Piscinibacter sp. HJYY11: one gene and its partner. The protein of the gene in region 2 interacts with the protein of the main gene of each other region in a pairwise test. Links are inferred from orthologs where the notes say so. Each region holds a gene or a part of one and is shown on either strand. Other genes may lie near its edges.

Region 1 (5,633 bases), 1.3 Mb from region 2 along the record:
CGGGCGGTCTTTGAGACAGGCAGCAGCCGCTGGGTGCAGCCCTGACGGCGGCTACTCCTCCGAGACGACCTCGGCCACCGGCTTCTGTGTTCCGCTCATCACACCGAAGATGTGGGCGTATACATACACATTGATGTAGAGCAGCACGAAGACCAGCCCGATCCGGAAGACCTTGATGCCCAGCCGCTTCCAGTCGCTGTTGTCGACAGCGATGTGAATGCCCCAGCAGACCGCACTGAACGCGAACAACAAGCCGGCGATGCCGGCGATGATCCAGCCAAAGATAACCATGCGATTGGGGGGTTGACGACCCCGAACCATACCATCGGCCAGCCGCGGCATAGCCCGAGGGCACCCCCTAACTTCCCGGCGCTACCAGATGTCTGGTAGGTGCGGCTACCAGGCGGGGGCCAGTTCGGCCAGGCCGGCAGGGGCCTGGCGCTCGTCTTCGAAGGTGACGATCTCGTAGGCCGAGGCATCGGCCAGCACCGCGCGCAGGAGCTTGTTGTTGAGCGCGTGGCCCGACTTGTAGCCGGTGTAGGCGGCGATCAGCGGGTGGCCGAGCACGTGCATGTCGCCGATCGCGTCGAGGATCTTGTGCTTCACGAACTCGTCGTCATAGCGCAGGCCCTCGCTGTTGAGCACGCGGTAGTCGTCGACCACGATCACGTTGTCCATGCTGCCGCCGAGACCCAGGCCGCGCGAGCGCATCATTTCCACGTCCTTCGTGAAGCCGAAGGTCCGGGCACGGGCGATGTCGCGCTTGTACTGGCCCGAGCCCATGTCGAAGGTGAACTGCTGGCCGGTCTGGTCGACCGCCGGGTGCTTGAACTCGATCTCGAAGGTGAGCTTGTAGCCGTCGTACGGGTCGAGGCGCGCCCACTTGAGCGTGTTGCCCTCGCCTTCACGCACTTCCACCGGCTTCTTGATGCGCAAAAAACGCTTGGGCGCCTTCTGCACCTCGATGCCGGCGCTTTGCAGCAGGAACACGAACGAGGCCGCCGAGCCATCGAGGATCGGCACCTCTTCGTTGGTGATGTCGACCACCAGGTTGTCGAGCCCGAGGCCGGCGCAGGCCGACAGCAGGTGCTCGATGGTGTTGACCTTGGGCGCGCCAGGGTCGCCACCGGGCGAGATGGTGGTGGCCATGCGCGTGTCGCACACGGCATGGACCTTCACCGGGATGTCGACCGGCGACGGCAGGTCGACCCGGCGAAACATGATGCCGCTGTCGGCCGCGGCCGGCCGCAGGGTCAGCTCGACCCGCTGGCCGCCGTGAACACCCACGCCGACGGCGCGGGTGATGGACTTGAGAGTGCGTTGGGCGAGCATGGCCATGATTTTAGGAGCCGGGCCTTACCCCTGGGCTGGAGGATGCCTACCGCAGCGATAGCAGAAGCGAAGCGACTGCAAATTCCAGCCACCCCCGGAGGAACCGGCTTTGCCGGGCCTCTCGGGGGGCGCCCCTCGGGGGCAGGAGCGAAGCGACTGGGGGGCTCTATCAGTCCGCCTGCTTCCGGAGGAACGCGGGGATCTCGATCTCGTCCATGCCATTGCTCGCCAACGCATCCACCTTCGCCGCCGCCGTGCGGCCGTTGCGCCACACGCTCGGCACCGACAGGCTGCTGTAGTCGTGCGCCGTCTGCGTGGTGTGCACCGGCTGGGTCAGCACCGGGATGTTGTCGGTGCCGGTGCGCTGCGCCACGGTGCTGTGCACGACCGTCATCGGTGCCTGCTGCTGGCGCTTGGCCGGCGACAGGCCGGTGGCGATCACCGTCACGCGAAGCTGGTCGCCCAGGCTTTCGTCGTAGGCGGTGCCGTAGATCACGTGCGCATCGTCCGCGGCGTAACGGCGGATGGTGTTCATCGCATTGCGGCTTTCCGACAGCTTGAAGGTGCTGCGGCCGGCGGCGATCAGCACCAGCACGCCACGCGCGCCCGAGAGGTCGATGCCTTCGAGCAGCGGGCAGGCCACGGCCGATTCGGCCGCCTTGGTGGCGCGGTCGGGGCCGCTCGCGATGGCGGTGCCCATCATCGCCTTGCCGGGTTCGCTCATCACCGTCTTCACGTCTTCGAAGTCGACGTTCACGAGGCCCGGCACGTGGATGATGTCGCTGATGCCACCCACGGCGTTCTTCAACACGTCGTTGGCGTGCGCGAAGGCCTGGTCCTGCGTCACGTCGTCACCCAGCACGTCGAGCAGCTTGTCGTTGAGGATCACGATCAGCGAGTCGACGTTGGCTTCGAGCTCGGCCACGCCGTTGTCGGCGGCCTTCATGCGGCGGTTGCCTTCGAAGTCGAAAGGCTTGGTGACCACACCCACCGTCAGGATGCCCATCTCCTTGGCCACGCGTGCGATCACGGGCGCCGCACCGGTGCCGGTGCCGCCGCCCATGCCGGCGGTGATGAAGAGCATGTTGCTGCCCTTGATGGCGTCACGGATGCGGTCCACCGCTTCTTCAGCGGCGGCGCGGCCGGCTTCCGGCTTGGCGCCGGCGCCCAGGCCCGTGCTGCCGAGCTGGATGAGGTGGTGCGCGCTCGAGCGGTTGAGCGCCTGTGCATCGGTGTTGGCGCAGACGAACTCCACGCCTTGCACACCTTGCGCAATCATGTGGTCGACCGCGTTGCCGCCGCCGCCGCCCACGCCGATCACCTTGATCTGGGTGCCCAGGTCGAACTCTTCGATCATTTCGATTGCCATGTCTGACTCCAATTCTTTGCAGTTGCCGTGTGTGTTGAAAAACTCGTCTTCTCTTCTTGCTGTGCCGCGGGTGGGCCCGCAGTCTGGGGTGGCCAGGCGCCAGGTGGGTCGTGGCCCAGGTGATGCGCCCGCTGGAGACGATCGATGAGATGTGGATGGCGTGTCATGTGAACTCCCTGTATTTCAAAAAGTCGGTCTTCAGAAATTGCCGAGGAACCAGTCTTTGGCCCGGCCGAAAAGTGTCTTGACAGAACCGGCCTGCTGCGCGGCCTTGATGCCACGCGCACGGCCGAGGCGTGCTTCTTCCAGGAGGCCCATCACCGTCGCCGAGCGCGGATTGGCCACCATGTCGTAGAGCGAGCCGTGGTAGGTCGGGATGCCCTTGCGCACTGGCTTCAGGAAGATGTCTTCGCCCAGCTCCACCATGCCCGGCATCACCGCCGCGCCGCCGGTCAGCACGATGCCGCTACTGAGCAGCTCTTCGTAGCCGCTGTCGCGGATCACCTGGTGCACGAGCGAGAAGATCTCCTCTACCCGCGGCTCGATCACGCCGGCCAGCGCCTGCCGCGACAACATGCGCGGTGCACGGTCGCCGAGGCCCGGCACTTCGAGCTGCTCGCTGGGGTCGGCGAGCAGCTGCTTGGCCACGCCGTACTCGACCTTGATCTCTTCGGCGTCCTTCGTCGGCGTGCGCAGCGCCATCGCGATGTCGCTCGTGATCAGGTCGCCGGCGATCGGGATCACCGCGGTGTGACGGATCGCCCCGTCGGTGAAGATCGCCACGTCGGTGGTGCCGGCGCCGATGTCGACGATGGCGACACCCAGATCCTTCTCGTCCTCGGTCAGCACCGCATGGCTGCTCGCGCTCGGGTTGAGCACCAGCTGGTCCACTTCGAGCCCGCAGCGGCGCACGCACTTCACGATGTTCTCGGCGGCACTCTGCGCGCCGGTCACGATGTGCACCTTCACCTCCAGGCGCCCACCGCTCATGCCGATCGGCTCCTTCACCTCATGGCCGTCGATCACGAACTCCTGCGGCTCCACCAGGAGCAGGCGCTGGTCGTTCGGGATGTTGATCGCCTTGGCCGTCTCGACCACACGCGTCACGTCGACCGGCGTCACTTCCTTGTCGCGCACGATCACCATGCCGGTGCTGTTCTGGCCGCGGATGTGGCTGCCGGTGATGCCGGTGTAGACGCGCGTGATCTTGCAGTCGGCCATCATCTCGGCCTCTTTCAGGGCCTGCTGGATGCTCTGCACCGTGGCGTCGATGTTGACCACCACGCCGCGCTTGAGCCCGTGCGCCGCCGCGATGCCGAGGCCGGCGACTCTCAACTCGCCATCGGGCAAGACCTCGGCCACCACCGCCATCACCTTGGCGGTGCCGATGTCCAGGCCGACGACCAGGTCCTTGTATTCCTTGGCCATGTGTTCCCTCAATTTCTCCTGCCGGGCGGAGTGGCCACCGTCGTGGTGGTGATCCCCTTGAGCCGCACGGCATAACCTTCGTTGTGTCGCAGGTCGGCGTAGACCAGCGGCCGCTGGTAGCGCTCGATCACCTGCGTGACGGTGGCGACGAAGCGTTCGCTGCGTGCCACCAGTTCGTCTTGTGTCCCCCGGCCGAGCTCGATCTCGGCGCCGCTGTCGAATTCGGCGTGCCACGAGCCGCGCCCGCTCATCGAGAGCTGGTCAATGTGCATCTCCAGCCTCTCGAACACCGGCACCAGCCGGTGGTACATCGCCAGCACCTCGGCCGAGCTGCCGTCCGGGCCCTTCAACGTCGGCAGCGATTCGTCTTCCACGTCGCCCAGGTTGGCCTGGAAGACCTCGCCCTGCGCGTTGACGAGCTGGTCGTCGCCGTCCTTCATGGCCCACAGCGCCACCGCGTGGTGCTCCTCGAGCAGCACGCGCAGCCGGTTCGGCCACACGCGCTGCACGATGGCTTGCCTCACCCACGGCACGGCCTCGAAGGCCTGCTTGCCGCGCGCGAGATCCAGCGTGAAGTAGTTGCCCGCCAGTTGCGGCAGCGCGTTGGCGCGGATGGTCGACACGCTGTTGCGCGTGACCTCGCCCTCCACCTTCACCGACTTGATGTTGAACACCGGCTGGCGGATCAGCCACATCAACGCGAGCACCGCCATCAACACGCCACCCACGACGAAGAGCATCGAGGCGGTGATGTTGAGCAGGCGCACCTCTCCCGGCAGCTCGACGGCGGCCGGGTCGAAGCGAGGCGTGGCGGCGTGGGCGCGCATGTTCAGGTCTTCGTGCTGTCCAGCGAGGCGTTGGCGATGAGGTGCAGGCAGAGCTGCTCATAGGGCATGCCATTCGCCGCGGCCGACTTCGGCACCAGCGAATGCGAGGTCATGCCCGGCGAGGTGTTCATCTCCAGCAGGAAAGGCTTGCGGTCGCTCTTGCGGATCATCAGGTCGGCGCGGCCCCAGCCCCGGCAGTTCAGCGTGCGGTAGGCCTGGACGACGATGCGCTGGATCTCGCGCTCTTCCGCCTCCGGCAGTCCGCTCGGCACGTGGTACTTGACGACGTCGGTGAAGTACTTGTTCTGGTAGTCATAGTCGCCTTCCGGTGCTGCGATGCGCACCACCGGCAAGGCCACGGCGTTCGCGCCCTGGCCGAGCACCGGGCAGGTCACCTCGTCGCCGTCGATGAACTCCTCGCAGAGCACCTCGTGGTCGTACTTGGCCGCCAGCGCCACCGCGTCGGCCATGTCGGAATAGCCGCTGACCTTGCTGACGCCGATCGACGAGCCTTCATGCGGCGGCTTCACGAAGAGCGGCAGGCCCAGTTCGTCGGGCACGGCGCGCACGTCCTCGCGCGACTGGCGGTTTGCCGGCAGCACCACGTAGCGCGGCGTCGGCAGGCCTTCGGCCAGCCAGATGCGCTTGGTCATCACCTTGTCCATGGCGATGCTGGA
Region 2 (5,717 bases):
GGGAGTAGGCCCGTCGAGGCCCACGGTTTCTCCTGCTTCGAGCAGGCGGGACATCAACGGGTTGCCACGGCCGTCGATCACTTCCACCCAGGAGCGCGCCTGGGCGCGCAGCAGGAGCGCACCGTTGAGGGGTGCTGACGCGGCCAGCGACGACGCTGAGGCCACGGGCGCAGAGGCGGCGGCAGGAGCGCTCGCACTTGGCGCCGAGGCGGCTGCCGACACGGCCTCGGACGCCGGCATGACAACCGCCGGCGGCGGCAAGGTGATGACAGCCGTGGCCGGCGGTGGGGGCGTGGCAGAGGCTGCGTCGCCCTCGCGTACCGTGCTGCTGGCCTGTTCGGTCAACTCGGCCACCCAACCGACGGGCAGCAGATAGAGCACCACGCTGGCCACGAACAGCCCCACCGCCGCGATCACGATCGGGCTCTTGAGGAAACTCAGGTCACTGGGCACGCGCCGGCCGGGTTTGTCGCGAAACGGCTCGTTCAGGCCGCGGCTCAACTGCGACAAGCCCTGATCGACCGGCTGCGGCAACAGGGCCAGCACCGGTGCCGCATCGATCTTGAGCGTGCGGCAGACGGTCTGCGCCAGTGCACGGGTGAAGGTCGCGCCGGGGAGCTCGTCGTAGCGGTCGGCCTCGAGCAGCTCGAGCTTGCGCGGCGCCACCTTGATGGAGGTCGCCAGCGCAGCAATGTGCAGGCCCTTGGCCACGCGGGCCTGCCTCAGCAGGCTGCCGGCGGTGTCTGGTGTCGGTGCGGGGTCGGCGATCGGGGCGTCGCCTGGGGTGTCACTCATTGAAGAGGCCTCGATCGAAGGCCGAAGTTTCACGCGACTGCGGGAAACGGCTGCGCAGCTCACGGCCGAGCTCATTGACTCCCTGGCGATTGCCGAGCTTGTGTTCGATGCGCGCGGCGAGCCACAACGTCTGTGCGCTGGACTGGGTCGGCGTCGAGGTCACACGGCGGATGTAGAACCGCGCGCGCTCGGCCTCGCCGCGGCGCAGCAGCACTTCGGCGAGGTTGACCGCTGCGGCAGGATTGGCCGGGTCACGCTCGTAGGCCTTGCTCAAGGCCACTTCCGCCTCGGCCCACTCGCCGGCACGCGCGTGGCAGATGCCACTGGTCATCAGCGTGCGAGCGGACGCCGGGTATTGCGGCGTTCCAAGCGCTTGCTGGAACAGGGCCTGCGCCTCGCGGTAGCGCTTCTGCTGGCACTGGTACCAGCCATAGTTGTGCAAGCTGTCGGCGTCGTTCGGATTCAACTGAAGCGCGCGCTTGAAACTTTCCTGCGCCAGCGTGTCGTCGCCGAGCGCGGCATAGATCAGGCCCCGCATGTTGAAAGCCTCGCCGAGTTTTGGGTTCAGCGAGACAGCCTGCTTCACCTCGTCGAGCGCGGTGGTGTACTGGCCACGACCGAAATAGGCGCTGGCCAGCTCGAGGCGCACGCGGGCACGCTTGCTGGATTCGCTTTCGTCGGACTCGGTGACGCGATCGCGCGTCTCGCCTGGCGCAGGCGATGGCGGCGGCAGCGCGCACCCGGCAATCCATGAACTGAATGCCCAGCAAGCGGCAGTGACCCACCAGCGATTGCGGCCCACATTCATGCATGTTTCTCCGGAGTGTTGGACGAAGGGTTCTTGCGATGGATCTGGATCGGCGAACGCGTCATGCGCTCGGCGACGTTGGTGCGGTCCTGCACCTCCCCCGCCAGCTGGCCGCAGGCGGCGGCGATGTCGTCGCCGCGCGTCTTGCGCACGGTGGTCACGACGCCGGCGTCTTGCAGGATGCGCGCAAAGGCAGTCACACGATCACGCGGCGAGCGTGTGAGGCCCGACTCGGGGAAGGGGTTGAACGGAATGAGGTTGAACTTGCACGACACCGTGCGGCTGATCTGCACCAGCGCCTCGGCATGGGCAGGGGTATCGTTCACGCCGTCGAGCATGCAGTACTCGAAGGTGATGAAGTCGCGCGGCGCACGCTCGAGGTAGCGGCTGCTAGCCTCCAGCAGTTCGGCGATCGGATACTTCTTGTTGAGCGGCACGAGGTTGTCACGCAGCGCGTCTTCGGGGGCATGCAGCGACACGGCGAGCGCCACCGGGCAGTCTTCGCGCAGGCGATCGATCATCGGCACGACGCCGGAGGTGGACACCGTGACGCGGCGGCGCGACAGGCCATACCCATGGTCGTCGAGCATCACGCGCAGCGCCGGCACGAGGGCCGAGTAGTTCTGCAGCGGCTCGCCCATGCCCATCATCACCACGTTGGTGATGGCGCGTTCGCCTGGCGCCAGGTTCAAGCGCTTGCGCAGGTGATGCTCGGCAAACCACAGCTGCGCCACGATTTCGCCTGTGGTGAGGTTGCGGCTGAACCCCTGGTGGCCGGTCGAGCAGAAACGGCAGCCGACCGCACAGCCCGCCTGCGACGACACGCACAGCGTGCCGCGGTCATCTTCGGGAATGAAGACGCTCTCTACGGCGTTGCCACCGCCCACGTCGAAGAGCCACTTGATGGTGCCGTCGGCCGAGGCCTGCTCGCTGATGACGGTGAGCGGCGCCACGACGGCCACGCCGGCCAGCTTGTCGCGCAGCGATCTGGCCAGGTCGGACATGGCCGAAAAGTCGGCCTCGCCCTTTTGATGGATCCAACGAAAAAGCTGGGTGGCGCGAAAGCGCTTCTCACCCAGCTTTTCGCAATACGCGGCCAGTCCGTCGAGGTCGTAGTCGAGCAGGTTGGCCGGTGTCATGAGATGGTTTCCTTGCGCTCAGCAGGCAACGCCTACGTCGAGGCGCAAGGCCAGCACTTAGCGGCTGTAGACGTTCATGCCAGGGAAGAAGAACGCCACTTCGACAGCGGCCGTTTCCGGCGCGTCGGAGCCGTGCACGGCATTGGCGTCGATGCTGTCGGCGAAGTCGGCGCGGATGGTGCCCTTCTCGGCCTTCTTCGGGTCGGTGGCGCCCATCAGGTCGCGGTTCTTGGCGATGGCGCCTTCACCTTCGAGCACCTGGATCATGACCGGGCCGGACACCATGAAGTCCACCAGGTCCTTGAAGAACGGGCGGGCCTTGTGCACCGCATAGAACTGCTCGGCTTCATTGCGCGAGAGGTGCGCCATGCGAGCCGCGATGATCTTGAGGCCGGCGCCTTCGAAGCGCGCGTAGATCTGGCCGATCACATTCTTCGCGACCGCGTCGGGTTTGATGATGGAAAGGGTACGTTCGATCGCCATATTTCTTCTCCTGAATCAAGCACTTGGCAAAGTTTTGGATTCTAACGCTCGAAGGTGGGTTCCTTCGTAATTCCAGCAGGGCTCAGCGGCCGCGGCGGTTGCCGCCAAAGCCACCGCCTCCGCCGCCGCCGTACCCGCCACCACCCCCGCCGCCCTTGCCGCGGCCGCCGCGGTTCTTGCGGTGGAAGGCATCGGCGCCGATGTAGCCGACGGAGGTCTGCAGCGGATCCGGCTCGCGCGGGCCGCCGCCCTTCTTGTTGTTGCCGCCGCCCTGCGGGCGCTGCGGCGCACTGCCACCGGCGCCGAAACCCCCCCCGCCGCGGCCGAAGCCGCCGCCGCCCACCGGGCCACGCGGTTTCTGCACGAAGCGCTTGTCGAAGGTCTGCTCGAGCGGGTTGGGGATCTTGCTGGGGTCGAAGTCCAGGTCGTCATCACGGTCCTGGTCGTCGTAGCTGTTCTCGCGCGCCTGTGCTGGCACGGGTTGCTGCTGGCCACCACGCGGACCACGCTCCTGGCGATTGCCACGGTCGTTGCGGTCATTGCGGTTGCCGCGCTTCTGGTTGTTCTGCTGGTTGCCCGGGCCACCACGCTCGCCCTGCTGCTGGCCGGGGTTGTTGCCGCTGGCCAGCCGGCGGATCGCGCGCACGTCGTTCTCTTCGAGGTCGACCCACACCCCGCGCTTGAGGCCGCGCGGCAGCACCACCGTGCCGTAGCGGATGCGGATGAGGCGGCTCACGGTGAGGCCCACTTCGTCGAAGAGCTTGCGCACCTCGCGGTTGCGGCCTTCGGTGATGACGACGCGGTACCAGTGATTGGCACCTTCACCGCCGCCGTCCTGGATGGACTTGAAGCTGGCCATCTGGCCTTCGATGTTGACGCCGTTGAGCAGCTCTTCGCGGTCGTCTTCGGTCAGCGTGCCCAGCACGCGCACCGCGTACTCACGCTCCACGCCAAAGCGCGGGTGCATCAGCTGGTTGGCGAGTTCGCCTGAGGTGGTGAAGAGCAGCAGGCCTTCGGTGTTCAGGTCGAGGCGGCCCACCGACTGCCACTTGCCCTGCTGCAATCGCGGCAGTCGGCGGAACACCGTCGGGCGGCCCTCCGGATCATCGTGCGTGACGACCTCGCCCACGGGCTTGTGATACGCAATGATGCGCGCCGGCGGCGGCACGATGCGGATGCGCACCGGCTTGCCCTTGATCTTCACCTGGTCGCCGAACGACACGCGCTGGCCCACATGAGCCGGCTGGTCGTTGACGGTCACGTGACCGTCTTCGATCAGCTGCTCCATGTCGCGGCGCGAACCGATGCCCGACTGGGCGAGCACCTTGTGAAGCTTGGGTGCGTCGGGCTCGGCGGCCAGCACGCGCTTGTGTTCGGTGGCGGCGTCATCGCCTGCCTCCGTGGCTTCAGGCGCCTCTTCGGCGACGGGCGTTTCGACGTCGAAATCCCCCGACAACACTTGGGCGAACACCTCACCGGCCTGGTTGGCAACGGACTGCGCGGCAACAGCCGGGTCAGGCGCGCTTTCTCGCTCGCGCTGGCGATCCTTGCGGTTGCGGCGGCGGTTGCGTGACGAACGTGGCCGATCCTCGTCACCCGCACCAGCAGACTCCGAACCGCCTTCGCCGGCATCCCCCTCAGGCGCAGCCGCAACGTCAGCCGCTTCAACGCGCGGCGCCACGGGTTCTTCGCTCACCTCGTGTGGCGCGGGTTGTTCCTGCACCGCTGCAGGGGTCGCGGCGTCCGCTTCCTCGCCGGACTTGGCCGCTGCGGTGCGGCGCTTGCGCGCCGGCTTGGGCGCAGCCTCGACAGGCGCTTCGGCTGCCGGCGCATCGGCGTCCTCGACGGGTGCCGCCGCCTCGGCCTTGACCGTGCGGCGACGCCGCACAGGCTTGGCCTCGGCAGGCGCCGCATCGCCGGATGCGGAGCTCACGTCAACCGGGGTGTCGTCGTCAGGCTGGTTCATGCTTGGGGATCCGTCGGGGCGGTCTCTGCCGCGGGTTCTGAAGGTGGTTCGGAGGGTTCGGGCGGCAACACCGCCTCGTGGTCGTCATCGGATGGGTGAGCGGCAGGAAGCTCCGCAGCGCCTTGTGAAGGTTCGGCGACCTCGGCCACCGCATCAGCCGCAACAGCGATCGAGGCTTCTTCATCCTGGGCCTCCGCATGGACGTCGGCCTCGACATCGGCCTCTGCGGGAGCTTCCGTCTCGCCCTCCAGGCTCAGCACCGCCTGGCCCGAGTCTTCCAGCAACGACCCCTGGTCGGGCAGTGCCTCGGCCAAGGCCACGGCCGTTGCCGGAGCGCCTCCTTCCAGCACGGGCAGCTGCTCGAGGCTCGCGAGACCGAGGTCATCGAGGAACTGCTTGGTCGTGGCATACAAGGCCGGGCGACCTGGCGCTTCGCGGTAGCCGATGGCGTCGATCCAGCCGCGGTCCTCGAGCTGCTTGACGATCTGGCTGCTGACAGTCACGCCGCGGATGTCTTCGATGTCAC

Evidence for each region. Proteins that work in one complex are often made in the same cells at the same time.
Region 1: the proteins of rlmN (region 2) and ftsZ interact in binary tests that used the Escherichia coli proteins (3 or more experiments, as listed by UniProt). The link is inferred for Piscinibacter sp. HJYY11 from one-to-one orthologs.

The regions. Positions count from the first base shown.
Region 1 is NZ_JAERQZ010000001.1:2,099,118-2,104,750, forward strand. The notes cover bases 602-3,394. They hold ftsZ (cell division protein FtsZ), read right to left. Parts: upstream 2,702-3,394; coding sequence 1,502-2,701; downstream 602-1,501. Other genes in these bases: lpxC (UDP-3-O-acyl-N-acetylglucosamine deacetylase), read right to left, coding at 602-1,332; ftsA (cell division protein FtsA), read right to left, coding at 2,900-3,394. Also shown: JI745_RS09590 (pyridoxamine 5'-phosphate oxidase family protein), read left to right, coding at 1-45; JI745_RS09595 (hypothetical protein), read right to left, coding at 52-291; more of lpxC, read right to left, coding at 397-601; more of ftsA, read right to left, coding at 3,395-4,129; JI745_RS09615 (cell division protein FtsQ/DivIB), read right to left, coding at 4,138-4,956; JI745_RS09620 (D-alanine--D-alanine ligase), read right to left, coding at 4,959-5,633. UniProt on the Escherichia coli protein: Essential cell division protein that forms a contractile ring structure (Z ring) at the future cell division site. The regulation of the ring assembly controls the timing and the location of cell division.
Region 2 is NZ_JAERQZ010000001.1:806,334-812,050, forward strand. Bases 672-3,458 are described here. They hold rlmN (23S rRNA (adenine(2503)-C(2))-methyltransferase RlmN), read right to left. Parts: upstream 2,743-3,458; coding sequence 1,600-2,742; downstream 672-1,599. Other genes in these bases: JI745_RS03635 (helix-turn-helix domain-containing protein), read right to left, coding at 672-795; pilW (type IV pilus biogenesis/stability protein PilW), read right to left, coding at 788-1,603; ndk (nucleoside-diphosphate kinase), read right to left, coding at 2,800-3,225; JI745_RS03655 (pseudouridine synthase), read right to left, coding at 3,308-3,458. In the rest of the region: more of JI745_RS03635, read right to left, coding at 1-671; more of JI745_RS03655, read right to left, coding at 3,459-5,191; SMC-Scp complex subunit ScpB, read right to left, coding at 5,188-5,717.